3 regions of the Paenibacillus ihbetae genome follow, and region 2 is predicted to be linked to each of the others. Evidence: riboswitches for the same ligand, from Rfam matches in the RefSeq annotation. Region 2 holds a riboswitch; each other region holds the start of a gene.
What was found. Region 2 has a riboswitch for ZMP and ZTP ahead of purT (formate-dependent phosphoribosylglycinamide formyltransferase). Riboswitches for the same ligand answer to the same signal wherever they lie in the genome.
Positions count from the first base shown of each region.

Region 1 (9,925 bases), 250 kb from region 2:
TTCAATCGTCTCGATCGATTCGGCTTGAATCAGCAGGCGCTCCTCGCCTCCGATCTTCACGGTTTGGACCGTGCCTTCAATCGATACCCAGGCATCATTCTCGAAACGGGATGCCTGCTCTCCGCTCACGAGAATGCCGAACGGAACGGCATCGGCCGTGCAGCACATCAGCAAGAACCGGCTGACGGCAAACATGTTCTTATCCATGCTGTCATCCCTGAAGACAAAGCCTTGGACCGAGATAGGCTTGCCGGCAAAGACAGGCTTATACATCTCGATCGCGCCGACCGTTTCGGAAAATATTTCGGGCCTTACCGTGACGGAGGGCAAGGCGTACAGCCGCTTGGCCAGCTCCGCAAATTCGACGCTATACTTATCCTTGGGTGCGAAGAGATCGACAGGAGCATTTTCATTACCGGCGGGGTTGGGTTTGCCGACGCCATCAGCGGTACCGGTATCTTCGGGTACGTCTTCCGAACCGGAGCCGGTCCGGACATCCGGATTCGGATAGGTGTACACCATGCCCTTCTTGGCAGCCATGCTGCTCGCGAGAGGCTGATCGGGCACCAGCAGACCGAAGAACAAAGGCAGGGCGAACAAACCATATACCGTCATATTTCGGACCACGCCCCGGGGATGAGGGTGCTCGCAATCGCATACGTCGCCGGCGTCGCCCATGACGGCATGGTATACCATGCCGAAGGCGATGAACAGAAGCGGAACCGGACAGAGCAGCAGAAGTTTCTGCATCTGCGGAGCCAGGTAGTATTCAAGCAGATTCGATTCATTCAAGTGCATGATATAAATAGCAAGAGCAGCCAATAGCAGCGCACGCATGGCATAATGGACCCGCGTGACCGCCGATGAACGGTTCATGGCAAGGGCTCGCCTCCTTTTTGTTCAAGGATTATCCGCCAAGGAAAATATTCACGATCAGGGAACCGACAAATACGAGCATGACGATGACAATGCTTAGTCCGATGACGAATTTCGTCTTAAATGCGGCGGATAGCATGAGCAGCGTTTTGAAATCGAGCATCGGGCCAAGCACGAGAAAGGACACGAGAGGGCCCACGGTAAAGGTATGCGTAAAAGCCGACGCGACGAATGCATCCGACGTTGAGCAGAGCGAGAGGACAAATGCCAGTCCCATCATGAACAGATAGGAGGACAGCGGACCGTTCGCAAGCGAAAGCAGCTCCTCCCGCGGAATAAACGCTTGAATGCAGGCCGTAACGAAGGCTCCGAGCACCAAATATTTGCCCATATCCACCATTTCGTCGCCGGCATGAACAAAAAGGCTACGCCAAGTTTTGCTGTGTGCGTGGGATGGCCGGCTTCCGGCGGCTTCGGACCCGGCCGTGAAATCTTGGAAGGAGCGCTTAAGCGGGTTATTCTTCACGAAAGCAAATACGAGCAACCCAATCGTGACGGCAATCATGAAGGCCAGTCCCATTCGTCCGATCGTGATCTCGGGATGCGAACGGAATGCCATCATCGTCGCGGCAAGCACCACCGGATTCAGGATCGGGCCGCTAAGAAGAAAGGTGATCCCGACATAAGCCGGCATGCCTTTTAACATGAGCCGGCGCACGACAGGAATCATGCCGCATTCGCAGACCGGAAGGATCATCCCGAGCAGGGAGGCGAACAAGACGCCGGGCACCGGATGCTTCGGCATTAGTCGGCGAACCCATTCTTCCTTGACAAAGATTTGCAGCAGCGAAGAAATCAACACCCCGAGCAGCACGAACGGCAGGGCCTCAAGGAAAATGCCGATGAATACGGTTTTGAGCTGCTGCACTTCGGTACTGCCCAGCAGGGCGAGCCCGCTCCTAGGCATCGTCATGAGAGCCGGGAACAGAAAGAGCAGCGGAAGAAAGAACGGCAGCCATTTGAATAAAGCCGGAATTTTCATGCGGGCCTCCTGACGAAAAAAAATCATCTACGAGGACATTCTATGCTTGGACGATAGACAACTTTCCATTTTAATCAAAAGAATTACGAATAACTCTTTCCATTCGAAGCTATGGCGTACTCCCGCTCGCTCATGGTATAGTAGTAGTACGTTGACTGTGCGTTACTGGCGTAGCTTGGGGTACCAAGAGGGAGCGCATAGTTTCATATGCCGTACGCCTGGGCAAGAGGTAAGGAGACGATCATGTCGCCTTGCCTCTTTATGTTTTATTGACTAACAATGGCGAAGGAGCGGGTTGAACATGAGTACAGAAACGTTGATTTTGGATGGAAAAGCGGTATCGGATGATCTTAAGGCCAAGCTGGCCGTTAAGGTCGAGCAGCTCAAAGCCAAGGGAGTTACTCCTTGCTTGGCGACGATCCTCGTCGGGGATGATCCGGCCTCGGCAACCTATGTGCGAATGAAGGGCAATGCGTGCCGGCGACTGGGAATCGAATCCCGGAAAATCGAGCTGAAGGCGTCGACGACGACCGAGGAGCTCATTGCGGCCATTCGCGAGCTGAATGAGGATTCCGCGGTGCACGGCATTCTGCTCCAGCATCCGGTTCCGCATCATATTGATGAAAGAGCGGCATTCGATGCGATCGCGATCGAAAAGGATGTGGACGGCGTGACCACGCTCGGCTTTTCGCAAAATGCGTTCGGGTTCGCGGACTATCCGTCCTGCACCCCGGCAGCGATTATCGCGATTATGGATTATTACAAGCTTCCAATCGAAGGCAAGCATGCCGTGGTTATCGGCCGGAGCCCGATCCTCGGCAAGCCGGTCTCGATGATGCTGCTAAACCGCAACGCTACAGTGACGATCTGCCACTCCAAAACGAACCATCTAGGCGACATCGTCGCGCAAGGTGATATTGTCGTTGCTGCGGTCGGCAAGCCCAAGTTCATTCAAGGCGAGTGGATCAAGCCGGGCGCTGTGGTGCTTGACGCCGGCTATAACGAAGGCAATATCGGAGATGTCGATTATGAGGCTTGTGCGGAGCGCGCGTCCGCGATCACGCCGGTTCCGGCAGGCGTCGGGCCGGTAACAATTGCCACGCTGCTGAAGCATACGGTTGAGGCGGCCGAAAGAACACTGAAGTCCTAAACATGGATAATGCAATGCAAATGAACCGGGTCCTTTTGAAGGCTCGGTTTTTATAATAGAATTGGAGGCAGAGAGGAAGACTTCCCTTTCCGGCTATGGGCTTGTAAGCCCTTGTACGGACTGTCTTTCACGAGGTTTGGGTCACCAAGATACGGTTAAAAACCAAAGGATTCGCACGGTTGGACAATCACAGGATATAAATTGTTGCTTGCTCTGAAATGCTTTTCATCATTTACAATACACCCATCAGCTAATGAAAAGAGGAGCGAGGGCTAATGAATAAAAAATTGATCTTCTTTGACATCGACGGAACGCTGCTCGATCATGACAAGCGAGTCCCGGAGTCGACACTGGAATCCATTCAGCAATTAAAAGACAACGGGCATGAAGTCGCGATCGCGACTGGTCGCGCTCCCTATCATTTCCAGGACATCCGCGAGCTGCTCGGCATTGATTCCTATGTGTCCCTGAACGGGCAATACGTCGTTCACGAGGGCAAGCCGATATACGGGAACCCGCTGCCTCCGGAGCAGTTGCAGCAGCTCACCGAGCTGGCGGTGCAGCTGGATCATCCGATCATTTATGCGGGAAGCGATGCGATGAAAATGAACGTGACTCACCACAAGTTCATCGATTCCAGCTGGGGCGAGCTGAAGCTGACCATTCCGGAATACGATCCCGAATATTATCTCGGGCGGGATATTTACCAGGCTATTGTGTTTTGTACCGAGGAGGAAGAGGGGGCCTATCGGTCCGGATTTGAAGGAAGACTCGATCTAGTCCGCTGGGGTCCGTACGGCACGGATGTGCTTCCGGCCGGCGGCTCCAAAGCCGAAGGCATCCGGCAGTTTATCCAGGCGCTGGGCATGGAGATTGCCGATACCATCGCCTTTGGCGATTATTTGAATGATCTGGAGATGCTGTCGTATGTCGGCCATGGCGTAGCCATGGGGAACGCGCCTGACATCGTCAAGCGCGCGGCCCGGCATGTTACCAAGGACGTAAGCGAGGACGGCATCCGGCACGGGCTTCAGATGCTGGGCCTGCTGGATCCAAAGCCGCAGGTGATGGCGTAAGCATTTCGGTTGACAAGATGCGCTTTGGCTGCCTGAGCATTAAAGGCATGCCGATTGTGAAGGGGCCATGTACATGGCTCCTATTTATTTGCGGACGTACCATTGGGAAGAATGCAAGGAAAGATGAGGGTTACCTCGGTTCCTTTTCCCGTTTCACTCTTAAGTCTTAATCCATAAGCGCTGCCGTATTTGAATTGGATGCGGTGATGAACGTTAGCCACCCCGATATGTCCGTTCAATATCGAGTCCTTGCCCTCAGTATGGAGAAGATGGTTAAGCTGCTCCAGCCGCTCAGATGACATTCCAATCCCATTATCTTTTACCATGACAACAAGATCCCCATTATCGTTGGTGTGCACATGGATATGTACTGCCCCGCCTTCACCCAAGGTTTCAAGACCGTGCGTGAGCGCATTTTCCACGATCGGCTGGATGATCATCTTGGGTATGAGGAGGGGCAAAAACTCCTCTGGGCAGACCAGTCCATACGTAAAGCGGCCGGAGAACCTTATCTGATAGATGGTGATATACGCGTTTACGATTTGAAGCTCTTCCCCGAGACTGACCTCATCCCCTCCCTTGATGCTGTACCGGAGCATCCGGCTTAAGGCACCCGCCATCTCATACGTTTCTCTGCTGCCCTGCGAAATGGCGATCCCTTTCATCGTATCCAGCGTATTGCTTAGAAAATGCGGATTGATCTGGCTCTGAAGAAAGGCGTACTGCAACCGCTGTTTCTCCAGCTCGGATTGATACAGTTGGGTATCGGATTGAACCAGCTGATTCGTTAAACCATTGATCCGCTGGAGCATCGTATTGAATTCGTTCGAGATCATTTCGATTTCCGCATAGCCTTCCAGTCGGACCTTTGAATGCAGCACATTCAAGTTTCCGGTCTTTAATTGTTTCATGAAGGTCATGAGCTTGGACAGCGGCTTTAATAAGTTCATCATTAGAATACTGTATGGAATGGATATAATCAGCAGCATGAACACAACCAGAATGTAGCTCTTCGTTTTCAAAGGCTGAAGCCCCTTAGTCAGCAGGCTGATTGGCGTAGCCGTCACAATTTTGCCTCCAATTTCGGGCAGCACATGGGATTGCACGATATAACGGGCGCCGGCATTCGTTTCCAGAACCATATGATCCTGATCCTTGTTAAACAAAGGGCCGTTGATCAGCTGGATTAGATGCTCATCCTGGCTGCTGTTGGAATACACCAGATCGCGGTTGTCAAACAGATAAAAATTGGTACCGGCCAAGCGGGGGTATTTTTCGATCTCCTTATTTATGGAACGCACATCAAGGCCGATCATCATAAAGCCGGCGTTGTCCCCGTACGGGATTCTATTGCCTAGCGAGAATATATTCATGCTGAACAGGAACTTGTCCCGGTCAAGCGTGGGACTGCCCTTTCGGAACCCGGCATAGTGGACGGCACCGTCTTGCTCCGGTATGTTTTCCGTATCGTAAACATCGGTAATCGTTCCCTTTAACGAGACGACTTTGCCGGTGTTGCTGACGACGGAGATGTCCAATATATCGGGATTGGTATTTTTGATGACGCCCATGACGCTTTCAACCTTCTTGGCAAGCTCGTAAATTTTTAAATCATCGCGTTCCGCCAGGAAATTCTGAACCGTGGCATCATACCCCAGATTGACCATGAGCTCCGAAATCTCCGAGTAGTTGGAGGAGATCCGCTGCTTCATGATCGCGATAAGCTCTTTGTTATACTGAGTGTTCTGATCGATAATTAATTCACTTGATTGCTTGTACGCATTCAAGACAATAAAGGGAACCATCGCAACGATGATCAATCCAATCATCATCACCTGAATTCGGATAGAGAGCTTCTTGAAGAACTTCATCCGGATATGCTCTCCCTGTACTGGGTGGGCGTCTGGCTTACGATCCGTTTAAATATTCTGGTGAAATAAAAATAATCGTTAAAACCGCATTTTTCTCCGATATGCTTGATCGCAAGATCCGTTTCGGCAAGAAGCTTGCAGGCATACTGGATCCGAAGACGGGAGATATACTCAATAAAGTTTTCACCGACTTCTTTTTTGAATAAGTGGCATAAATAATTGGGGCTCAGATAAAATCGCTCGGAAAGACTCTGAATAGAGATTTCGGTTGTAAAGTTGTCATGGATAAACTCCAACATTTTTCGGATCGTTTTATGGGAAACCTCGGTTTTGAGTCCGGGCTGTTCTTCCGAAAGGTAGCCCAGCGTGTGCTCCATCAAGTAGTCAATCATGGCATCCGCATCCCCGTAATGATATGAAAGCTGTTCATATCCTTCATACACCCGGGCTGAGCCCGATACGCCTTCCCTGTAGAACAAAGTCATTAAAGCAGTGAAGATGAGATAGGCATCCTTTATGCTGAAAGCTCCGCTGCGAAATTGGAGCCTGGCGTGGTTCATGGCAGCGCTGAATTGGATTCTATCCTTTTGTTCCATTGCTTGCGATAAATTCCTAAGTACTTCTTCAATCAGGGGATTGGTATGGGGAGGAGCATGGAATACACCGGGTTTTCCGGTTGTAAACATCCCGTACGATGCAAGAGAAGCCGCTTCTAAGGAAGAACTGAGCTCGGACAAGTCGGAGAGGGCATACCCGATTCCGATGCTGCACCATGATTCTTTGCTGTTAGAGAGTAGGCTTCGAATCAAAACTTCCGTCTCATTCTCATAGACGAGACAGCCTAACCGGCGGGGGCTCATTTGAAAGCGGAGATGCTTGATTGTCCCCGAAATAACGGGAGACTTATTGCCATGAACAACGATAACCAAAGGCTGGATTTTATGTTTATCATGTAAGTTCATCTCGCTTCGTGTGATTATCTTCTTAACCAGGTCCGTCTCATTGGCGCAGATCGCCTCGTAGAGTTCAGGTGAAGGAGGCAGGACTGATTCTTGCGGACGCGTCGATAGTACATCCGACAGCCGCTTTAACATATTGTGAATTTCCTCAACCTCGAACGGTTTAAGACAGTAGCCGAACGTCCCGTAATTTAAGGCTTTCTGGGCGTACGCAAATTCAGCATGGGCGCTGAGCACGACAAATAATGTATTCGGAAGCCGTTCTCTGCCGGTTTTGATGAGCTCAAGACCGTTCATCAGCGGCATCTTGATATCCGTAAATACGACATCCGGACGAAGCTGATCGATCATTGTAAGTGCATCCAGGCCGTTTTCGGCACTGCCGACGACCTCGAACCCGTATGCTCCCCAATCCACTCCTGCTTTAATGCCTTCCACGATCCATTTTTCGTCATCTACAATAATAGCTTTGTACATATGACCTCCTATGTAGAACGATATGCAAGCATGGATGCCGCTGAAAGCGCACTCATTTCTTGTAGAAAGAATACACTACTTTTCGTTTCGGGTAAACGGGGAAGCGGGCCTTGCGATATAGACATTATTACGGATTCCTATGTACAAAACTTAGAATTGGGAGATGCGGATCAGATCATAATTAAGTCCAAACAGAACCCGAATTATGTCTATATGCGCCGAAAAGGAGGATTAATATAATAAATCACATCAAGTCGATATGGCTGCAGCCTCTATTCGAAACTTGAAAACGTATACATAGAGACGGCACACGATCATGAAAATACGGAATAAGGCGGCGAGAAAGAATGAAATCAGAGAAAAGATTGGAGGCGCACCCCTCTAAAAATGCTTTGTGGAGCACCATTCGTCAATATAAGTATCATTATTTAATGCTTCTTCCCGTCGTGATCTGGTACCTTGTATTTAGCTATTTGCCGATGTACGGGGTCACACTAGCTTTAAAAACGTTTGATTTCAGCAAGGGAATACTAGGAAGTCCTTGGATTGGGTTGGATCATTTCAAGACTCTCTTGCAGGACCAGGAATTCTGGAATGCCTTCGAAAATACCGTCATCATCAGCTTGGCGAAATTGGTCATCCATTTTCCGCTTCCGATCATTTTAGCTATCGTCATGAACGAGTTTTCGCGCAATCGAGCAAGGAAGTTCTTCCAGACGCTCTTTACGTTTCCGCACTTTATCTCATGGGTTGTCCTGGCGGGGATCCTTACCAATATTCTAAGTAATGACGGGGTATATACCCAGTTCTTGTCACTGCTAGGAATTGAAGCTTCGTCGCCGTTGGTCAATGAAAATGAGTTCCGGCCTATGCTTTACATTACCCATGTGTGGAAAGAGATTGGATGGGATTCCATCATTTATATGGCAGCGCTCGCAGGCATCAATCCGGATCTGTACGAAGCTGCCGAAATCGATGGAGCCAGCCGCTTCCAGCGTCTACGGTATATCGCTTGGCCGGGTATTAAGAGCACAGTAGCCATCCTGTTTGTACTTACGATTGGCGGCCTTATGAGTCTGGGAGGCAGCTTTGATCAAATTTTCAACCTGTACAGTTCACCGGTATATTCCGTAGCGGATACAATCGATACCTATATTTACCGGACCACTTTTACAGTCGGCGCTGATTTTGGTTATATGACAGCGGTCGGATTGCTGAAGTCGGTGATCAACCTGGTGCTTTTAGTGCTGGCGAACATGGCTGTGAAAAGAATGGGAGAACAAGGATTGTACTAGCTGAAAGGAGCTGCTAAAGAGGATGGAACCAACGCGAGCTAAAAAGAAAATGAGTACCTTCGATATCGTAACGTATATTATTCTGGGCTTTCTTGCACTAATTACTTTTTATCCTTTCTATAACGTGATCATCATTTCATTTGCTAAGTTTGATGTCATCAGCAAAAGTGATTTATACTGGCTGCCGCAATCCTTTGACTTCTCGGCCTATAAGGTTGTATTGTCGGATACGAAATTCTGGAGCTCGTTCCTGGTGACGATCTTGGTGACCATCGGCGGGGTGATCTTCAGTATGGTCATCTCGGTCGCGGGTGCTTATGCTCTCTCCAAAAAAGGAATGCCGGGAAGAAACGCGGTTCTCACGCTCATCTTGTTCACGATGTTTTTTAACGGGGGACTCATTCCCTTTTACCTGGTGGTAAAGGAAGTAGGCCTGATCAATAACATCCTCGTCATGATTATTCCAGCGGGGATTAATACGATGTACCTCATTATTATGAAGAATTATTTCAGCACGATTCCAGATGGCCTCGAAGAATCAGCCAAGCTGGACGGCGCGAATGATATGTATATTTTGCTCAAAATTATCATCCCGATTTCCATGCCGTTTATGGCAACCTTCGGTTTGTTCTATGCGGTGGAAAGGTGGAACGAGTGGTGGCATGCCCTCATCTTTATCAGTGATGCAGACAAGGCCCCGCTGCAGATTTACCTTCGAAATATCTTGATTACGGCCAGCTCTTCATTAAATAGCATTGCTATGACCATGGCCGAGCAGAAAAATTTGACGAAGGTATACACCCCGAGTCTCCAGATGGCCAGCATCGTGATTTCCTGTTTGCCGATCATGCTGGTATACCCGTTCCTGCAGAAACACTTCGCCAAGGGCGTCCTTGTCGGATCCATGAAAGAATAACACTTTCATATACAGACATCTGCTTGTACACATAAAAAGGGAGGTTTTACAATGCAAAAGCTGCGTAAATTCAGCACGCTGACCATCATCCTGGTGCTGATGGCAGGATTGTTTGCTGGATGCGGTACAAAGGAAGCTTCAAATCAGGAACCCGACAGCAATGGGGGGACCAGCTCGGGCACAGCGGCCAGTGATGATCCGTTCAAGGAACATCTCGAAATTTCGGTTGGTTTTTGGGATATCGACACGATTGCTCCCAAGTT
Region 1 covers NZ_CP016809.1:5,884,258-5,894,182, forward strand. The annotation lists gene BBD41_RS26440 (TIGR03943 family putative permease subunit) at 1-876, opposite strand, end outside; gene BBD41_RS26445 (permease) at 908-1,918, opposite strand; ZMP/ZTP riboswitch at 2,070-2,149, shown strand; gene BBD41_RS26450 (bifunctional 5,10-methylenetetrahydrofolate dehydrogenase/5,10-methenyltetrahydrofolate cyclohydrolase) at 2,220-3,068, shown strand; gene BBD41_RS26455 (Cof-type HAD-IIB family hydrolase) at 3,344-4,144, shown strand; gene BBD41_RS26460 (cache domain-containing sensor histidine kinase) at 4,225-6,015, opposite strand; gene BBD41_RS26465 (response regulator transcription factor) at 6,012-7,451, opposite strand; gene BBD41_RS26470 (ABC transporter permease) at 7,799-8,746, shown strand; gene BBD41_RS26475 (carbohydrate ABC transporter permease) at 8,769-9,662, shown strand; gene BBD41_RS26480 (extracellular solute-binding protein) at 9,714-9,925, shown strand, end outside.
Region 1: it holds a riboswitch for ZMP and ZTP, as region 2 does, so the genes downstream of both, BBD41_RS26450 (bifunctional 5,10-methylenetetrahydrofolate dehydrogenase/5,10-methenyltetrahydrofolate cyclohydrolase) here and purT (formate-dependent phosphoribosylglycinamide formyltransferase) in region 2, are expected to answer to the same signal.

Region 2 (9,925 bases):
GATACACCGTAACGTCCGACAGCAGCTGGGCATCATCTCCTGCCCGTCTCAAGATCGCTTTGACCCGTGCGAGAACCTCCCTGGGATCGAACGGCTTCAGTACATAATCGTCCGCTCCGGAGGAAAAGCCCTTGAGCCGGCTGCTTGCTGCGGACTTCGCCGTCAGCATCAGGATCGGAACCGGGCTGAATGAACGGATGCGGGCACAGAGCTGCTCGCCTTCCATATCGGGCAGCAACAAATCCAGTATGATCAGGTCAATCCTTTCGTCTCGCAGATGTTCCAATGCTTCTTTACCATCTGCCGCCTCCAGCGTCCGGTACTGTTCTCTTTGGAGATACGACACAAGAACTTCCCGGATATTCGGCTCATCGTCGATGATCAAAATCGTCCTCATTCCCGTCTCTCCTTGCTGGAAATAAAATTTCAAGATTTAAGTGTTCTACTATTTTAGGTTGACCGGGGTATTCCGTCACGTCTGAACCGGGATCGGAGCGGGCTGATCGGGTCTGCTCAGCTTTTTCATGCTCCAATAATACGCGGTTCCAAGCGGAATAAGCGCACCCAGCCAAGCCAGCGGATTGGCAAGACATGCCCCGGGGAATCCGATCAGCGCCGACAAGAACATGGCGGCAACGACCCGCATGATCAGCTCCATAATGCCGGCGACTGTAGGGATGAAGCTCTGGCCCAGTCCTTGCAGCGAAAACCTGTATATGAACAGCAACGACAAGAGCAAGTAGGTTGTTCCGTTCGCTAAGAAGTATTGCCCGCTGAGATCAAGCAGCTGCTCCTGTCCCTGACCGACAAACAACGAGACGGCGGACGGGCCTGCAAAAAGAACAAGTGCCCCCACCAGGATGCTGAACGATCCCGAAAGCAAAATGCATTGCTTGACGCCGAGCCGAATCCGGTCGATCCGGTTTGCCCCGAAATTTTGCGCCGCAAAGGTTGCCATCGTAACGCCGAAGGAGTTCATCGGCTGGGTTGCGAGCATGTCGATTTTCTGGGCCGCTGTGTAAGCCGCAACCGCCATTGCACCGAGCCCGTTCAGCGTAATTTGAAGAATAATCGCGCCGATCGCGATGATCGAGGCCTGGAAGCCCATCGGGAATCCCACCCGCATATGCTGACCGATAAACGCCCAATCGATCGACCAGTCGGCCGTTTTGAACTGCAGCAGCGGAACCTTTTTATGGATATAGATCAGGCAGAGCAGGCAGGAGAACAGCTGCGAGATGACGGTAGCAAGCCCTGCCCCGGCTACGCCCATCTTAAAGACAAGAATAAACACTAGATCCAGCAAAATATTCAAAATGCTGGCGATCACCAGAAATAATAACGGAGTCCGGCTGTCCCCAAGCGCCCGAAGCAGGTTGGCCAGCAGGTTGAATAGCACTGCCGCACCGACACCTGCATTGATTACGATCAGATACGAATAAGCATCATCCAATATTTCAACCGGCGTATTCATCATGACGAGGGCCGGCTTCGTAAACACGACACTAAGGATGGTCAGGACGATGGTAAAAACGATACTGATCCAAAAGCTCGTACCGACGCTTTTACGCACGCCTGCGATATCCTTAGCCCCGAACCTCTGGGCAGTTATGATGGAAAGGCCGGCCGTCAAGCCTTGCGCAAATCCGATAATAAAAAACATAATGCTTCCGGTCGATCCGACAGCCGCCAGTGCGTTCACGCCGATCGTGCGCCCGACAATGAGCGTATCGGCCATGTTGTAGAATTGCTGAAACAGATTGCCGATTAACAGCGGGATCGTGAACATGATGATCAGTTTAATCGGACTGCCTTGTGTCATATCTTTCATTGCGCGCATCTCCTATGATGTGATAGTCGTCATTCAACATCTTGTTTCTAATATGTATGGTTTCGGACTGCATGTTAGATCACTCCAGCGGCGATTGGTCCGTCCGCAGCACGAATGCCGTTTTCTTGTGTATCTTATCATGAACAACGGCAAATGTGATGCAGGTTTATGTTCAAAATCTAAATAATTTCCATGGGATGCGTAGCCGATCGTCAGATCGCATGTAGGACATATGGATCTATCGTTATTCTCTTATGAAAAAAAGGCCAGCCGGATGCAAACCGGCTGACCTCTCGCTAAGAACCCTATTCTATTCTTCAAGAGCCATTGATACCAAGGTTAAGCGAACAAGACGCACTCCCGAACTCGGTTATCGCTGCCGTTATCCTTCTTCCACCGCAAGCTTGTCCAATGCCTGCTTGGCACGGGATCGCGCTTCTTCCACCTCACCTGCGGTCGACAAGGCCACCGCCACTCTTCTGCCGGCCTTAGTAACAGGTTTGCCGAATAGACGAAGCTGGGTGTTCGGAACCGAGAGCGCCTGCTCGGCACCCGTTATCACATAATTATCCAGCTCCACCGGTGCTTTCAGTGGCCGGCTGGCACCCGGGGTCATCAGCTCGATTTCCGGGATCGGGTAACCAAGGATAGCCCGGACATGAAGCGCAAATTCGGAGAGATTTTGCGTGACCAGCGTAACCAATCCGGTATCGTGCGGGCGCGGCGATACCTCACTGAAATACACTTGGTCCTCGGTCAGAAACAGCTCGACGCCGAACAAGCCGAAGCCGCCCAATTCATCGGTAATGGCCCTTGCGATGCGCTCGGCTTCCTTCATCTGCAGCTCGGATATCGGATGAGGCTGCCAGGATTCGATATAGTCACCGCTTTCCTGCACATGTCCGATCGGCGGACAGAAGCTCGTCCCGCTCACCGAACGAACCGTTAGCAGCGTGATTTCCGATTGGAAGGTGATGAACTCCTCAATGATCACCCGGCCGTTCTGTACGCGCCCCCCTTCCATTGCGATATTCCAGCATGCTTGGATGTCGCTCTCCGATCGGCACACGCTCTGGCCTTTTCCCGAAGAGCTCATAAGCGGCTTAATGACGCACGGAAAGCCCATATCCCTTACCGCAACCTCGAATTGTTCATAGTTGTCCGCGAAGCGATATCTGGCCGTCGGCAATCCGAGTTTCTCCGAGGCAAGCCTGCGGATGCCCTCCCGGTCCATCGTCAGCTTGGCCGCTCTTGCGGTAGGGATGACGCGGAAGCCTTCCTCCTCCAGCTTTACCAGCTCGGATGTGGCCAGGGCCTCGATCTCGGGAACGATCAGATCTGGCTGTTCCCGCTCAATGACCTCCCGGAGCTTGGCGCCGTCGAGCATGTCGATTACGTAATTGCGATGTGCGACGTGCATAGCAGGCGCGTCGGCATATCGGTCAACCGCCACGGTTTCCACGCCTAATCGCTGCGCTTCGATAATGACTTCCTTTCCGAGTTCCCCGGATCCCAGCAGCAGCATTTTTTTCGTTTTATACATCGTTGTCCATTCCCCTTTTCAAGATAAAAATATTAAAAAAGAGGTAAAGGAAAATAAACTTCCCTTACCTCTGCCCAGGCGTACGGCTGTCGTCATCCATGTGCTCCCTCATGGTTCCCCATGTCGCGCCAGTCACACATCGACCTATGCATTGTCAGCTAAATCATACTGAATATTGAGCATGAATGCAATATGGCGGCCCCGGTGATTACAGGAGAGCCCCATTGTCTATCCGTTCATGGACCGACTCTCCTATTCTATTCGCTCCTGTCGTTGATGAAAGCGCATCCTGAACATATAATAGGGGGTAATCAAACCATACAGTCAATAGAAAGGAGACTTGCTGTGCTCCCCTATTCTGTCCCTTATCAGGATTTTGCTTTTGAACACGCTATCATGGGAATGGCGATCGTTTCAATGGAAGGAGAAGTGCTTCAAGTCAATGCAGCTTTGTGCGAGTTATTAGGCTGTTCCAAACAAGAAGTAATGGATGGAACGTTCAGAGCGTTAAACGACGGAGGAATTCTGGAAGTGATCAGGCAAAAGGCAGCAGATGGTCGATTGGAGCCTTCCCCGATGACGGCACTCCACGTTGATGTGAAATACGAACATCCTGAGGGACGGAATCTGCACTTGAAGCTTCACTTCTCGGCGTCCGCTGAAGCGCCAGCGCCGATCCGCCATTGCTTGGTCCAATTTGAGGATCTGACACCTGTTTACGAGCTGGAGGAACAGCTTGTACAGAAGGAAATGAAACTGTCTGAGAGGGAGGATGGCTTCCTGGAACTGCTGGAGGAGCTCCCGCTATCCGCGTTCATTACAAAGAACGGAATTGTCCAGTACGTTAATCAGGCTACGCTGCGGCTGCTTCATGCCTCGGATGCCGCTGACGTGATCGGAATTTCAACCGATGTCGTCGTAGATCCTTCCTCGCATCATAAGCTTGCAAGGCGAAGGACGCGTTACGCGAAATATCGGGAAATCGGGCCTGTTACATACCTGATCAATTGTTTCGACGGACAACAGAAAATCGTCTCCGGTTTCACGCTCATCACGACCTATCAAGGAGAGAAGGCGGCGCTTAGTATATTCAAAGATATAACCGAGCAGAAAATGGAGGAGGATCGCATCATGCAGTCCGAGAAGCTGACGACGGCAGGACAATTGGCTGCTGGCATCGCACATGAGATCCGTAATCCGCTAACGTCGATTAACGGGTTTATCAAGCTTCTTCGTACTTCGGAGAAGAGCAATAAGCTTTATTTTGATATCATCGAATCGGAGCTCAAACGGATTGAGCTGATCGTCAATGAGCTGCTGGTGCTGTCCAAGCCTGAAATCGCCCATGTCAGCAAGCCGCTTGACGTGCTCGACATCATCGAACAAATCGTTACCCTGATGAAGGTCCAGGCCGCGATGAACAATATCGAGATCATCCCGCGTTACCCGGCCGAGCCCGTGTACGTTCACGGGGAAACGAATCAACTGAAGCAGGTATTCATCAATCTGCTGAAGAACGCCATGGAGGCGATGGATCAAGGAGGAACGATTACACTCTCCATCCACCAAAGTGACAGCGATGTCCGCATCATCGTCCAGGATGATGGCATTGGCATGACGCCGGAGCAGATCAAGTCATTGGGACAACCCTTCTATACAACGAAGGACAGCGGAACCGGGCTCGGGTATATGATCACGAAAAACATCGTCCATAATCACGGCGGATCGATTGATGTGAAGAGCTCTCCGGAACGGGGGACCAGCTTTACGATTCAGCTGCCCGTATTGTGATTAATCAGCGAAAAGGTGACAGCACTACATAACCCGTGTAATAAAACATTTCCCTAAGAAGAAAAGGAATCTTACTTCGGAGGGTTCGGTATGCGCTCCGATCCGTCGGTGACGGATATGCTATCATTCCATAATCCTCTGCCATCGTCATCGCTCGCTTCATATGAAGCGGGTCGCTGACGATCAAATACGTGGATAATCCTTCACGTTCACCTGCCGCCTGGGCATAGGACAAATTCTCTTCCGTAATCTTGGATGCCGTTTCGATCATAATATCTGCTTCCGGAACTCCCCGGGCAAGCGCGTAATCCCGGGCAACCTCGGATTCGGCTGACTCAAGGGCGGAGCCCCGTCCTCCCGTAAAGATCAGCTTATCTACATACTGATGCTCATACAGCCATAAAGCATGGTCAATGCGTCCCTGGAATACGGGAGAGGGTTTTCCGTCCCACACAGCGGCCCCTAGCACAATGGCCGCATCGGATTTTACAGGCTCGGCCTTTGCTCCGAAAGTCCAAATGACAACGCCCGCATACACTACATAGGCCATAATCACGGCAGCAGCTGAAAGGACGATTCGCCGGATCGTCCTTGTTCTGCTTCCTTTATTTTTGTAGGAGCGGCTTACATTCTGCATCACTTCCCCCGACCTTCCCTGAAACTCTTTATCGGCGTATCGTTATTCATAAATTCATAGGATCAGAATCCGTTCAGATAATTCCATTTTACCACATCTGCGCTCTCCCCCGATATTTTCCAGGCTGGGCCGGGCGCGCACGACACTTGCCGCAAACGAAGAAAGGAAATGAAAAAACAGGGATCTATAGGATCCCTGTTCAGCATTCCGCCATGAAGGCCGGAGATTGTTAATCTTTCACTCATCAAAGTCAAACCCGCGCCAATGTCATTTCTCATTCAGAATCTCGTATTTCGGCTTCACGTTATTAAAATCGGGGTTTTCGCCGCTGACCATCAGCCCCATTCCCCAATCAAAGTGAACGTTCGCCGTCGGAAGATCCGAAGCATCCCGATATTGGAACAACACGTTTCGCCTTGTTCGCTCGCTGCGGTTTACGTCCGACCCATGGATGGTCAGATAGTTGAAGAAGAGCACATCTCCCGCCGAGGCCGGGCAAGGCGTCCCTGAGGATATAGGGTATTCCTTGTGGTTCAGGTAGTACGAGCCTACATGAGGGAGTATTCCTTCTTTGTGCGAACCGGGTACGACACACAGGCACCCGTTCTCTGTATCCGCATCATCGAGGTGAATGCTCGCCGCAAGCATGGTATGATCACGATGAGGGAAGTAAGGATAATCCTGATGCATGGGGAAGGCCGCTCCGTTTGAGGGAGGCTTCACCAGCATTTTGGAATGATGCAGCTGCACATTCGGTCCGATGATTTGCTGCAGCACGGCGGTCATTCGCGGGTGAATGGCGGCGCGCATGAAAGCGGCATCATGATAGTGCACATCATGAAACCCTTTCAGCACCAGCTTCTTCAGCTGCTCGGGCGGCAGATAATCGCCCTGCCAAGCGTGGTTCTGATCCGCCTTGGCTCGCGCCGCCCTCCGGATAATCTTCTCAACCGCTTCCCTCATCTCTTCCACTTCCGCCTGATCGAACACGTTCCGGACCAGCAAATACCCATAGTCTTTGTAAAATTGAACATCTTGTTCATTGATCATGCCGTAGAAACCCTCCTCAATCTTGTTATGGTTCTGGTTTCATTATAGGCAGGTCATGCATCGACGTATTTGCACAGCGAGGACCACTATTTGTACAATTACGCCAAGGAGGTGTTCATACAATGATTCAATGGACTCACAGCGAGGAACGGCTCAATCGGTATGCCGGGCATCTTCCGGGCGAGCATCTTTCCTTCCTCGTGCATTATTGGGGAAGCGTCCGGAATTTGGCTACCAACGCGATGCACAAGCATTCCTTCCTGGAGATTTGTTACGTTGACAATGGCGAAGGCGTCTATACTGAAGCCGGGGTGGATTATCCCTTGCAACAAGGAACCGCCTTTTGTTCACGGCCGGACATTTATCATAGAATCCAAAACGTCCACCAACTGGATCTGTTATTCGTTGCCTTTGAAGTACGGAACGATCCGGCTGAGGATCACGCCATGAACTACTTACGTGTGCTGGAAGGAGGGCCGGTATGGATTGAGGATGCCCGCGAAGCTCCTTCAATCCATCTGTGGAAATCGCTGCTCATCCATGAACAGCCTGGACAATCACTGCCGGTTACGCTCTTGCCGCCCCTCGCACATGCGCTGCTCGAGTCCTTTGCCGTACTGTTCGGCCGAAAGCCTTCGCTCCCGGAAGGACCGGAATCTTCCTCCGGCTTCTCCCATTCCGCCCAGCTCGTTCAGCGGGCAAAGCTCTACATCCGGGATAACTTGGGCCGCCAGCAGCTGTCTTTAATCGAGGTTGCGCGATTTTTGAATATTTCCTCGCGCCAGCTGTCGCGTTTGTTCGCTACCTGCATTCATGAGTCATTTTCCAGCTTCGTCCGAACGGAGCGAATTCGGGCCGCTGAGCTAATGCTGACGAATTCCGATGACCCCATTAAGCTCATTGCAGAGCGTACCGGCTTTTCGTCCGTTCATTACTTCACGCGATTATTTACCATGACGAAGGGCATACCACCGGCAGCATACCGCGCTAAATTTAAAGCAGTCTTGGCAGCACGTACCGAATAACAGCCATCGATTTGGCTTGATCGTTTCTGCTTTTAACCCTCGGTATATCCGGTGGTGAACCATTGATTACGGTATGGGGCCGGCTCAGGTATGGTTTCTCCCAGCTGCTCGGCTGCCGCCCGTGGCCAGAACGGGTCTTTCAGCAGGGCGCGGCCAACCGCGATGATATCGGCCTGACCCTTGCGCAGGATCTCTTCAGCCTGCTTCCCGGATGTAATCAGACCGACTGCAACGGTCGGCATGCCGGTCTGACGTCGGATCGCTTCAGCATAGGCAGCCTGATAGCCTGGGTATACCTCCGGTTTTTGATCGGTTACGCCCCCGCTGCTCGCGTCGATGAAGTCGACCCCTTGCGCTTTCATCCGCTCGGCATAGTCAAGATGATCCTCGATATGGTTTCCAAGAGGATGGTATTCTTCAGCAGAGATTCTAACAAATAAAGGACCGCTCCAAACCTGGCGCACCTTCTCGATGATCCCCCCGAGGAAGCGGTACCGGTTCTCCCTTGAGCCTCCATAAATATCTTCTCTCTGATTCGTTAATGGGGACAGAAAGTCATTGATGAGATACCCGTGAGCACCGTGCAGCTCAATGACGTCAACGCCTGCTCGCCTTGCACGGACGGCCGCGTTTTTAAAGGCCTCGATGATTCTTTCCGTCTCTGCAATCGTCAGCGGATTCGTCCCTCTCCCCCGATACGCCGCCCCTGACGAGGAATAGCCGATGCCTTGCTCCTTCTTCCTGCCGGCATGACCCAGCTGTATGCCGACAGCCGTCCCTTGACGGTGCAGCATGCTCACAAGCTCTCGAAGCCGCTGCTCCTGCCCGTCATCCCATAATCCCAATCCTCCCGGATCGGCTCCCATCCTCTCGACTGCCGTCACCTCTATCATGATTAATCCCGCTTGGCCTATTGCCCTCGCGCCGCTAATGCAAATACTGCCATTCGGTTAGCTTCCCTTCTTGGTCTGCTGCCAACGTTCCCATCGGCGACATCATGATTCTGTTTTTTAACCGGACGCCGCGGATGGTAATCGGACTGAATAACATGGACATAGCTGCTCTCCTCTCCGTTTTTTATGCTTTGCATCTCATGGCTTAATCCTATATGATAAAGGCGCAGGCGAGAATGGAAAATTAAAGGTTTTTCATGATTATCACCGCGAATTTCAAGGAAGTTTCGGGATTTTCGCTTTATTTTCTAAGGAGGTGTGTAAGTGGATCGAACGGACGTGCAAATCCTCGAAATGCTGCAAAATCAAGCACGGCTTTCCATGACGGAGCTGGGCAAGCTCATCGGGTTGTCTCAGCCGGCGGTAACCGAGAGGGTCCGCAAGCTGGAAGAGCAGGACGTCATTATCGGATATCGGGCCGTCGTGTCGCCTGAGAAGCTGAACAAGCACTGTATGGCGTATTTACTGTTCCATACGAAGCATTGCGAGAATTTCATTGCTTTCTGCGAGCAATCGAACGAGGTTGTCGAATGCCACCGTATCAGCGGTCAACATAATTATCTTATAAAAGTGGTCTGCGACTCGATGCGTGCACTCGAAGCCTTCATCAACCAAACAGGGCAATTCGGCGATTCCACGACCTTGATCGTCATGTCGTCCCCGATTGAGAACAGGGTGCTGCTGCCTTCACAGGTTGAAGACTAGCCGGATGTCGGTAACGCCGAATCGGTTAACAAAAAAAGGTCTCCATCCTTTGATAGGACGAAGACCTTTTTCAATTGGCATCCTTAATCGACTTTAAGGCCGATTCCACATGCTGGTTATCTCGCCGCTAGGCTCCGTTCCCCACACTTGAGGAGCCACCTATTCCGTATCCCTGCCGTTCCGGCTTGAACGAAGCACCCATTCCGCTTTCAGCACAGCATAATAGTATTCGTCCCACCAGGTGGCGTCTTCGATTGGAATGCACTGGATAAAATGTCCTTCCCTGCGCATGCCGATCTTCTCCATCACCTTGTAAGAAGCGATGTTCTCCGGCTGACAGGTAGCCACGACCCGATGCAAGCCAAGGTTGCAGAAGGCAAATTTAAGCGT
Region 2 covers NZ_CP016809.1:6,137,174-6,147,098, reverse strand. The annotation lists gene BBD41_RS27580 (response regulator transcription factor) at 1-397, opposite strand, end outside; gene BBD41_RS27575 (MATE family efflux transporter) at 473-1,831, opposite strand; gene purT (formate-dependent phosphoribosylglycinamide formyltransferase) at 2,214-3,374, opposite strand; ZMP/ZTP riboswitch at 3,440-3,520, opposite strand; gene BBD41_RS27565 (ATP-binding protein) at 3,720-5,165, shown strand; gene BBD41_RS27560 (YdcF family protein) at 5,170-5,802, opposite strand; gene BBD41_RS27555 (phytanoyl-CoA dioxygenase family protein) at 6,070-6,852, opposite strand; gene BBD41_RS27550 (helix-turn-helix domain-containing protein) at 6,975-7,877, shown strand; partial or broken gene BBD41_RS27545 (oxidoreductase) at 7,910-8,933, opposite strand; gene BBD41_RS27540 (Lrp/AsnC family transcriptional regulator) at 9,095-9,535, shown strand; gene BBD41_RS27535 (GNAT family N-acetyltransferase) at 9,695-9,925, opposite strand, start outside.

Region 3 (9,925 bases), 2.4 Mb from region 2:
TATCCGCGATGTCATTCCGGTCGGCTTCCTGGCGTTTATTCCCTTCGTGCTCGTCATGGGCATCAACGACTTGGGGAATGCGCTCAGCTACGTCATCATTTTGATGGGGCTGCTGTGGATTGGTAATGTCAAATTATCGCATGCGCTGATCGGTCTGGTGCTCGTTGCCGGCACTGCTTTCGGCGGAATCCAGGCTTACATTCATTACCATGACGAAATTACGGCCTTCATGAAGGAAGGGAGCCGCTCGCACTGGCTCGACCGGATCGACCCATGGCTGATGCCCGAGACGACGGACAACGCCGGGGCCGGCTATCACACCCACAATGCCAAGCTGGCGATCGCTTCCGGCGGCATGACCGGGGAAGGCTTTATGCAGGGGACCTCGGTGCAATCGGGACGGGTACCGTATACCTATTCCGACTCCATCTTCGTGCAGATTGCGGAAGAATACGGGTTTATCGGCTCTTCCGTGCTGCTCCTGCTCTATTTCATTCTGATCCATCGGATGATTCTAATATCGCTGGAGTCGCGTGAACGTGCCGGTCCGTTTCTCATCATAGGGATCGTGTCCATGTTCTTATACCAAATCTTTGAGAATATCGGGATGTTTATCGGCCTCATGCCGCTGACAGGGATTACATTGCCGTTTATCAGTTACGGGGGAACATCGCTCGTAATCAGCATGGCGAGCCTCGGGGTTGCCATGAGCGTGAAGCTGCACGGCCGGGAGATCGACGAGGATATGCCGGATCCCCATGCGCACCGGTCGACGGTGGCGAAACAGGCGTAAGCCCTGTTCATTGTGCAGTGGTGCGAAACGGATTGTCCGAAATGGCCTATCTTGAAGCAGAAGAAGCTGAAATGTGCAAATACATTTATGAAGAGATGTTGTCCTCCGAGGGTAGCATCTCTTTTTTGTTATGGCTGAAACCTCGGTCCGGACAGACCCATGGCAGGGCAGTAACCAATTGGAGTGACGACAGGAGATGCGGTTTGAAGACCCTACCACCCGAGGCGATTCTATTATCTTTTAAAATAAATTGCTAGATTCACGTTTAGATCTTCGGAGGCCGGACATACTGATAGCATCATAGATTATCGGTTGATAGAGAGGCGGTTGTCCAAGATGAACCATTATAGCGAAACCCTCCGTATTATCGTGAAAAAAATGATTTTGCTCTTATCCTGTATGTTTATGGTCATTACCGTGTGGGAAGGCCAGCGTATTGATGCTTCCGTTGTGGGGGGACCGATTCCTCAGGAATCGATCCGGCTGCGCATCTTGGCCAATTCCGACAGCCCCTCCGATCAGCTCGTGAAGCGGGAAATCCGCGATGCGGTCGTGGAGCAGATGCAGCTGTGGGTCCAGGAACTCGACAACCCGCAGAGCCTGGAGGAAGCCAAGGTGCTGACGACCCGGCATCTGCCGGAAATTCGGCAGCTGGTCGGCGAGGAGCTGAGAAAACGGGGAATCACCTACAGCTACAATGTGGAACTCGGAGTCGTACCATTTCCAACGAAGCTGTACGGCGGCACGGTCTATCCGGCAGGCGATTATGATGCGGTGCGCATCACGCTTGGCGAGGGACAGGGACAGAACTGGTGGTGCGTGTTGTTCCCGCCGCTGTGCTTCATCGACGGGGGCAGCGGAGATGCGGCGGCACAGCCGGCGGATGCCGGAGTCCAGACCGTCTCGGCGCAAGCGGGTAATAGTCAGCCGGATGAGCCAGTCAATGCGGGCGATTCCGAGCCCGAAGTTCGGTTTTTCTTATGGGATATGTTCATCGGCATTTGGAATTGGGTAGCAGGATTATTTGGATAATCTAGCGGATGTATCGCAATGATATTAGGTAAGAGCGATAGAAGGACATGCAGGCGATCGATTTTCAATCCGAGGCGAGTGTGATACACTTTTATATAGAAGAGTGCTTTCTCTTTAGAACGGCCGGCTGCCCGGGTGGTGACCCGGGACCCGGACTAAAGAATCGAAGCGCTTTTTTTAAATATCGGAGCGTGTAAGCTTCTGGGGGATCTGCTGCTTGATATTGCGCCAAACTGCTGCGGTATGCGTCTGTCTTCTTGAAGGACTTCGATAGACGTGACGATATTTTTATATTCGGGATGAATGCTTCGTTGCGGATCGATCGATGCGTGCGAAGTCTTCAATACCGGCAGGCAAGGCAATGGAAACGGAAGCCGTTGGACAAGCTTGTAAAGCCGTTCCCGGATGGGCTTCAACAAAGCGCGTGCATGATGGTTAATATATTTCATAAACAGAAAGCTTGGGATAGGAAATGGAACATACTGCAAGCGGCCGCGAGGACAGCCGCCAAATGGAACATCACGGAGAGCATGTCGATGCGCAGTCCCGACCGACGAAGGTGTGGCGTATCGACAGTGAATCGATGGAATCCGGAAGCCGCACCCCGGAGGAGGAGCAGGCCTTGCATGAAGCGGGCCGTGTGCTGGCAGGCGGGGGGCTTGTCGCCTTCCCGACGGAAACGGTTTACGGGCTAGGCGCCGATGCGGGCAGCACGGAGGCGGTTGAGCGCATATTTGCGGCGAAGGGAAGGCCGTCGGACAACCCGCTGATCGTGCATATTTCGGATTTGTCTCAGCTGGATGACCTGGCGCTTCGGATAAACGATACCGAGCGTGCCCTGATGAAGGCGTTCTGGCCGGGACCGCTGTCGCTGGTGCTGCCTGTGAAGCCGGGTGCCGTGTCGCCCCGGGTGACGGCAGGGCTGGACACGGTCGCGGTTCGCATGCCCGACCACCCCGCTGCGCTCGCCCTGATCCGCGCAGCCGGATGCCCGCTGGCCGCGCCGAGCGCGAACCGCTCCGGCCGGCCGAGCCCTACGCTCGCGGGCCATGTGCTGGAGGATTTGGCCGGCGCGATCGACGGCGTGCTTGACGGCGGCCCTGCCGGGGTCGGCGTCGAGTCGACGGTTGTGCAAGCCGGCGAGGACGGTGCCGTGACGGTGCTCCGCCCGGGCGGCGTCACGGCCGAGCAGCTTGCCGCGGTAGCGGCAAGCGTGCGCCTCGACCCGGCGCTAACAAGCGCCGCCGGGGAGGCGGAGAGCCCGGCGCCCCGCTCGCCGGGCATGAAGTACACGCACTACGCGCCGAAGGGCGCGATGTGCGTGGTGCAGGGCCGCGACGCCGACGCGGTAGCGGCCCGCATCGCGGCCGAGCTTGAGGCCGCCGCCCGCCGCGGCGAGGTGACCGGTGTGCTGTCGTTCGACGAGCACATCGGTCGCTACCGCGCGGACGTGGCCGTGCCGCTCGGCCGCCAGGCCGCGCCGGAGGAAGCGGCCCGCCGGCTGTACGCCGGCCTGCGCCGGTTCGACGAGGCCGGCGCCACCTTCATTCTGGCGGAAGCCTGTCCTGAAGAGGGCCTCGGCGCCGCGGTGATGAACCGGCTGCTGAAGGCGGCGGGGCATCGTGTGATCGACGTGGATCATTAACCGCAGCCTTTTTTTGATGGCCGATTAGGCATCATTTATCCCTTGTCCGCATAAGGTGTACAAGACCATGGGACTTGGGGGAATGGGCATGTTGGAGGCGTCTGTCCAATCGGGACAGCTTGCGGCGATTCTGCTCATGGCGGTTGCACTTGGGCTAGATGCATTTTCGCTTGGCATCGGAGTCGGTTTGCGAGGCGGGCTGCGCTATCGTCATATGCTGGGCATGAGCTTTCTGATCGGCCTGTTTCATATGCTGATGCCCCTGCTGGGGCTGTCTGCCGGCCGTTATGTCGGATTATTGCTGGGACAGGTTACCGGGCTTGCCGCCGGCGGGCTGCTGGTCCTGCTCGGGGGCCATATGATTCACAACGCCTTTCGCGGGGGCGAGGGCAGGCTCGTCCATCCGTCCGCGCTGCTGGGCATGCTGTTGTTCTCGCTTAGCGTCAGCATTGATTCGTTCTCGGTCGGATTGTCGCTTGGCATGTTCGTGCATGATGTGACGCTGATCGTTGTAACCTTCGGCGTTGTCGGCGGCTTGATGTCGATTCTCGGTTTGATGCTGGGCCGTCAGGTCAGCAGCAAGCTGGGCGAGTACGGCGAGATGCTCGGAGGACTTATTCTGGTTGTGTTCGGCGTGATGTTTATTGTTTAATACGGACGGCCGTTAAGGCGAATCGGATATGGAATATGGGATGGATGCAGGGGCTTGTTGATCGGAAGGCTCGCAACCTTATAAGGAATCATTTTCCGAGTAATACCGAATTGGCGAAATTTGTGATGGGATTTGATACAATATCCGTATGGACCTAATACTGACGGGAGGAGCCTTAAGACTGTGAAAAAAATACTGTTTGTCTGCACCGGAAATACCTGCCGCAGTCCGATGGCCGAGGGGATGCTGCGCAAGCTGGCCAAGCAGCGGGGCATTCCGGTGGAGGTGCGATCCGCCGGCGTATCGGCGATAGAAGGCATGCCGGTATCCCATCATGCGGAATCCGTGCTTCGGGATCAGGATATCCGGGACGAGCTCGTATCCAAGCCGCTCACCTCGGAGCTCGTGGAATGGGCCGATCTTGTCCTGACCCTGACCCAATCGCATAAGCAATATGCCATTCGGCAGTTTCCTCACGCTGCTGACAAAATGCATACATTAAAGGAATATGTTGAGGATGACAGCAAGGTACTGTCGGATCTGCAGGAGCAGGACAGTCTATACGCATCGATTGAGCTGGCCCGATCCCTCGGTCAAGAAGTCAGCGACAGGGACCGTGAACGGCTGATCGAGCTTCGCCAGCGCATTCCGAGCTTTGATATCTCGGATCCGTTCGGCGGCACGAAGGAAGAGTATGAAGCGACCGCAGCCGAGATTCGGACGGCATTGTTTCGTTTGTTGGACAAGCTGAATGCGGGCGGTTTGGCATAATCGCTTTGCGGGGAATTCGCCAAGCACCTGCGGGAGAACAGCAGATGACCTGAGCATCGGGACACATAGGAAGGTAAGGCGCGGCAGGCAGGCGATGCAAAAAAAGCCGCTTGCCTTTCCTCGGCGATTGATTTAAGATGTAGGGGAAACAACAATAGATCCGGTGTAACTGGCGACGAAGTGGATGAAACCACGGTGGAGCACCGGAGTATACGGCCGGTCGCCTGGGCAAAGAGCATTGGAGCACTACGTGTGCGCCGACTGCTCTTTTTTCGTCTTTTGCGGGATATTTGGGTTATAATGAAACAAGCTAATCACGCGAAAGCGAACATATGAGGGGGTTTCATCGATGAAAATTGCACTAGGCACGGATCATGCGGGCATTCGCCTGAAAGAGGAAATCATGGAGGTTATTCGCGGCCTTGGACATGAGGTGGAGGATCTCGGCTGCGGCTGCTCCGATTCCGTCGACTATCCGGACTATGCGCTGCCGGTATGCGAGAAGGTCGTGTCCGGCGAAGCCGATCGCGGCATTCTGATCTGCGGGACCGGCATCGGCATGAGCATTGCGGCGAACAAGGTGCCGGGAATCCGGTGCGCCTTGACGCATGATGTGTTCTCGGCCAAAGCAACGCGCGAGCATAACGACAGCAATGTGATCGCGCTCGGCGAACGCGTAGTCGGCCCCGGCCTTGCCGCGGAAATCGTCCATGCTTGGCTGACAACCGAGTTTAGCCACGGCGAGCGTCATGTCGGCCGCGTCAACAAGATCAAGGCGATCGAGGAACGCTACCTCAAGAACGGATAGGACGTTTCTCTCCGGAAAGGCGCTGGACTTAGGGCATGAAGCGACGTTGAGACTATTAAGGGAGGACTGTGGCATGAGCGATGCTTCCAACATTTCCTTAAACGAGCAGACCGCCCGCATCGTCCGCGAGCTTGCCGAGACGGCGAAGCTTGGACCGGGCAAGGTGCTGGTCGTCGGCGTGAGCACGAGCGAGGTTGCAGGCAAGCGGATCGGAACAGGCGGCGCGCTGGAGACGGCGCAGCAGCTGCTTCAAGGCATTGCCGAGGTTCAGGCGGAGTACGGATTCTCGCTGGCCTTCCAATGCTGCGAGCATCTGAACCGAGCGCTGGTCGTCGAGCGCGAGCTGCTTGAGCGGCTTGACTTGACGGAAGTGGCGGCTGTGCCGATTCCGGGAGCCGGCGGCTCCATGGCAGCCAGCGCCTACCGCAGCATGAAGCAGCCTTGCCTGGCGGAATCCATTCAGGCGCATGCGGGCATCGACATCGGCGAGACGCTGATCGGCATGCATCTTCGCAGCGTCGCGGTTCCTTTTAGGCCGAGCGAACGGTACATCGGGGAGGCGCGGGTTACGGCCGCATATACCCGGCCCAAGCTGATCGGCGGAGAGCGGGCCGTTTATCGTCAGGTGCCGGATGCGGATTCCGGATCATGCAATTGATTCGTTTGGAATGAGGCTCGACATCTGGTTTGCTTGTTTGTAGGACTAACGAAGAGGGAAATGCCGGCAGGAGAGTGAAATGATTTCGACTCCATGATCGTGTGTGCCTTTGTTAACGATTCTGCCTTGGATCCCATTCCAAGGATGAAGAAAATCCGGGAGCAGCAGCGATTGTGAAAAAAATTCACGCACTTGCCCCGCATCCCTGCTCGATCGTTGGCCTTATGTAATATGGAAACAAAATATTTTAAGCAAGATTTTGGATCATAGGAGGATATAAATAATGATGGAACATTTGCGTAAGAACGATCCTGCTGTACTTGAGGCGATGGAGCTGGAGCTGAAGCGCCAGCGCAGCAATATCGAGCTGATTGCATCGGAGAACATTGTCAGCGAAGCGGTCATGGAAGCGATGGGCACCGTCCTCACCAATAAATATGCGGAAGGCTACCCTGGCAAACGCTACTACGGCGGATGCGAGCGTGTGGACATCGTCGAGGATATCGCACGCGACCGGGCGAAGGAATTGTTTGGCGCCGATCATGCCAACGTGCAGCCGCACTCCGGCGCGCAGGCGAATATGGCGGTGTATCTCGCAGCGCTCAAGCCCGGCGATACCGTTCTTGGCATGAACCTTGCCCATGGCGGTCACCTGACGCACGGAAGCCCGGTCAATGCCTCCGGCCTGCTGTACAATTTCGTCGCTTATGGCGTTCAAGAAGACACGTTCCTCATTGATTATGATGAAGTCCGCAAAGCGGCGTTCAAGCATCGCCCTCGTCTGATCGTTGCCGGTGCCAGCGCCTATCCGCGCATCATTGATTTCGAGAAGCTGGCCGCGATCGCGAACGATGTCGGCGCGCTGTTTATGGTCGACATGGCTCATATCGCAGGACTTGTTGCGGCTGGTCTTCACCCGAATCCGGTTCCGTACGCGCATTTCGTTACCACAACGACGCATAAGACGCTCCGCGGACCGCGCGGCGGCATGATCCTGTGCAAAAAGGCTTGGGCGCAAGCGATTGACAAGGCAGTATTCCCGGGATCGCAGGGCGGACCGCTGATGCATGTCATCGCATCGAAGGCTGTTGCTCTCGGCGAAGCGCTGGATCCGTCCTTCAAGACCTATGCTCAAAATGTCGTGAACAATGCGAAGGTGCTGGCCGACACGCTGATTGAGGAAGGCCTGAACATCGTTTCCGGCGGAACGGATAACCATCTGATGCTGGTGGATACGCGCAATCTGGACATCACCGGCAAGGATGCGGAGAAGGTACTGGATTCGATCGGCATCACCGTCAATAAAAATGCGATTCCGTTCGACCCGACCAGCCCGTTCGTTACCAGCGGCATTCGGATTGGTACGCCGGCGGTTACGTCGCGCGGCATGGATGAGAAGGCCATGGTCACCATCGCGAAGATCATTGCGATGACGCTGAAGGCGCCGAAGGATGAGGCGACGCTCGAGAAAGCAGGCCGTATGGTTGCCGAGCTGACGGAGCAGTATCCGCTGTATCCGGACCTCAAGTACTAATCAGGATCGACGAGGTGGGTATTCCTCAGGTTTATTGAACCTGCAGGAATACCCTTTTTTTGCACATGGAGGGTTTGCGGCTGCTGGAGCAGGTCGTTGGATTCCATGGAGGGAGCATCTTTGTTGGAAATAATGGGAATCGTATATAGCGTGGGTGGCGAGGAGCTTTAACACGCCCTTCGAGTCGAAAGAAACATGACCTATGCGGGTGTCAAATGGCCGGAGGGAATGATATAATAGACAGGATTTATGGAGCTTACCATATTATACGCCCATATTGAAAACATATTTGTATCCAACCGGAGGGACCTGACATGGGAAAATTGGTGATTTGTGATCACCCGTTGATTCAACACAAACTAACATTTATTCGCGATATGCGGACTAACACAAAAGATTTTCGCGAGCTAGTAGATGAGGTCGCGACATTAATGGCTTATGAAATCACGCGGGAGGTACCGCTTGAAACGATTTCCGTCCAAACCCCGGTCGCCGAAACCGAAGGTAAGGTCATCTCGGGCCGCATGCTCGGGCTGGTGCCGATTCTGCGTGCCGGTTTAGGCATGCTGGACGGGGTGGTGAAGCTTCTGCCGGCAGCAAAGGTCGGGCACGTCGGCTTGTTCCGGGATCCGGAGACGCTGCAGCCTGTGGAGTACTACACGAAGCTGCCGACCGACGTGACCGAGAGGGAATTGATCGTGATCGACCCGATGCTCGCCACGGGAGGCTCCGCGATTGCCGCGATCGATGTCTTGAAGAAGCGGGGCTGCACCCAGATTAAAATGATGAATCTCGTAGCCGCACCGGAAGGCGTTAAGGCGGTTCAGGAAGCGCACCCGGATGTGGATATTTATGTTGCGGCATTGGACGAGGGGCTTAACGACCATGGTTACATCGTACCTGGACTGGGCGATGCGGGAGACCGGCTCTACGGGACGAAATAATAGAATCCGCTGACTGTCCGCTAACCGGCTTGCCTGACCAGGGTGCCGGCGGGATCGGAAGCAAGGATGATAAGGAGAGGTAATATCAGCCATGTCTAAAGTGAAAGTGATGACCATATTCGGGGTGCGCCCTGAAGCGATCAAGATGGCGCCGCTCATTTTGGAGCTGCAGCGTCACCCAGAGCATATCGAATCCGTGGTGTGCGTTACGGCACAGCACCGGCAGATGCTCGATCAGGTGCTCGAGGTGTTCAAGATTGTTCCGGACTATGACCTGGATGTCATGAAGGAGCGCCAGACATTAAATGAAATCACCGTTCGCGTTCTGGAAGGCCTTGAACCGGTGCTGCGCGAGGCTAAGCCGGATATCGTGCTCGTGCACGGCGACACGCTGACGACGTTCCTGGCGAGCTATGCGGCCTTCCTGCAGCAGATCCAGGTCGGCCACGTCGAAGCCGGCCTTCGGACATGGAACAAGCTGTCTCCGTATCCGGAGGAGATGAACCGGCAGCTGACCGGCGTGTTGGCGGATGTCCATTTCGCGCCGACCGAATGGTCCGCGGACAATCTCCGCAGAGAGAACAAGCCGGAGTCGCGCATTTACGTAACCGGCAATACGGCTACGGACGTGTTCCAATACACGGTACGGGACGATTATACGCATCCGGTGCTGGACTGGGCCGAAGGCAAGCGTCTGATTCTGATGACGGCACACCGCCGGGAATCCCACGGGGAGCCGCATCGTCAGATTTTCGAGGCTGTGAAGCGCATTGCCAATGAGTTCGAGGATATTGCGATCGTCTATCCGGTTCATCCGAGTCCTGCGGTGAAAGAGCCGGCTCACCGGATTCTGGGCGACCATCCGCGCATCAAGCTGATTGAACCGCTGGATGTAGTGGACATGAACAATTTCTATGCGCATACGCACCTCATCATTACCGATTCCGGCGGCATGCAGGAGGAGGCGCCTTCCTTCGGCGTACCGACGCTGGTGCTCCGGGATACGACCGAGCGTCCGGAGGGCATTGAGGCCGGAACGCTGGAGCTGGTAGGAACTGAAGAAGAAAAGGTATATAGTCGGATTAAGG
Region 3 covers NZ_CP016809.1:3,722,754-3,732,678, forward strand. The annotation lists gene BBD41_RS16460 (FtsW/RodA/SpoVE family cell cycle protein) at 1-793, shown strand, start outside; gene spoIIR (stage II sporulation protein R) at 1,130-1,825, shown strand; gene BBD41_RS16470 (L-threonylcarbamoyladenylate synthase) at 2,337-3,470, shown strand; gene BBD41_RS16475 (manganese efflux pump MntP) at 3,559-4,122, shown strand; gene BBD41_RS16480 (low molecular weight protein arginine phosphatase) at 4,306-4,893, shown strand; ZMP/ZTP riboswitch at 5,049-5,130, shown strand; gene rpiB (ribose 5-phosphate isomerase B) at 5,243-5,701, shown strand; gene BBD41_RS16490 (TIGR01440 family protein) at 5,775-6,359, shown strand; gene BBD41_RS16495 (serine hydroxymethyltransferase) at 6,643-7,893, shown strand; gene upp (uracil phosphoribosyltransferase) at 8,208-8,837, shown strand; gene wecB (non-hydrolyzing UDP-N-acetylglucosamine 2-epimerase) at 8,929-9,925, shown strand, end outside.
Region 3: it holds a riboswitch for ZMP and ZTP, as region 2 does, so the genes downstream of both, rpiB (ribose 5-phosphate isomerase B) here and purT (formate-dependent phosphoribosylglycinamide formyltransferase) in region 2, are expected to answer to the same signal.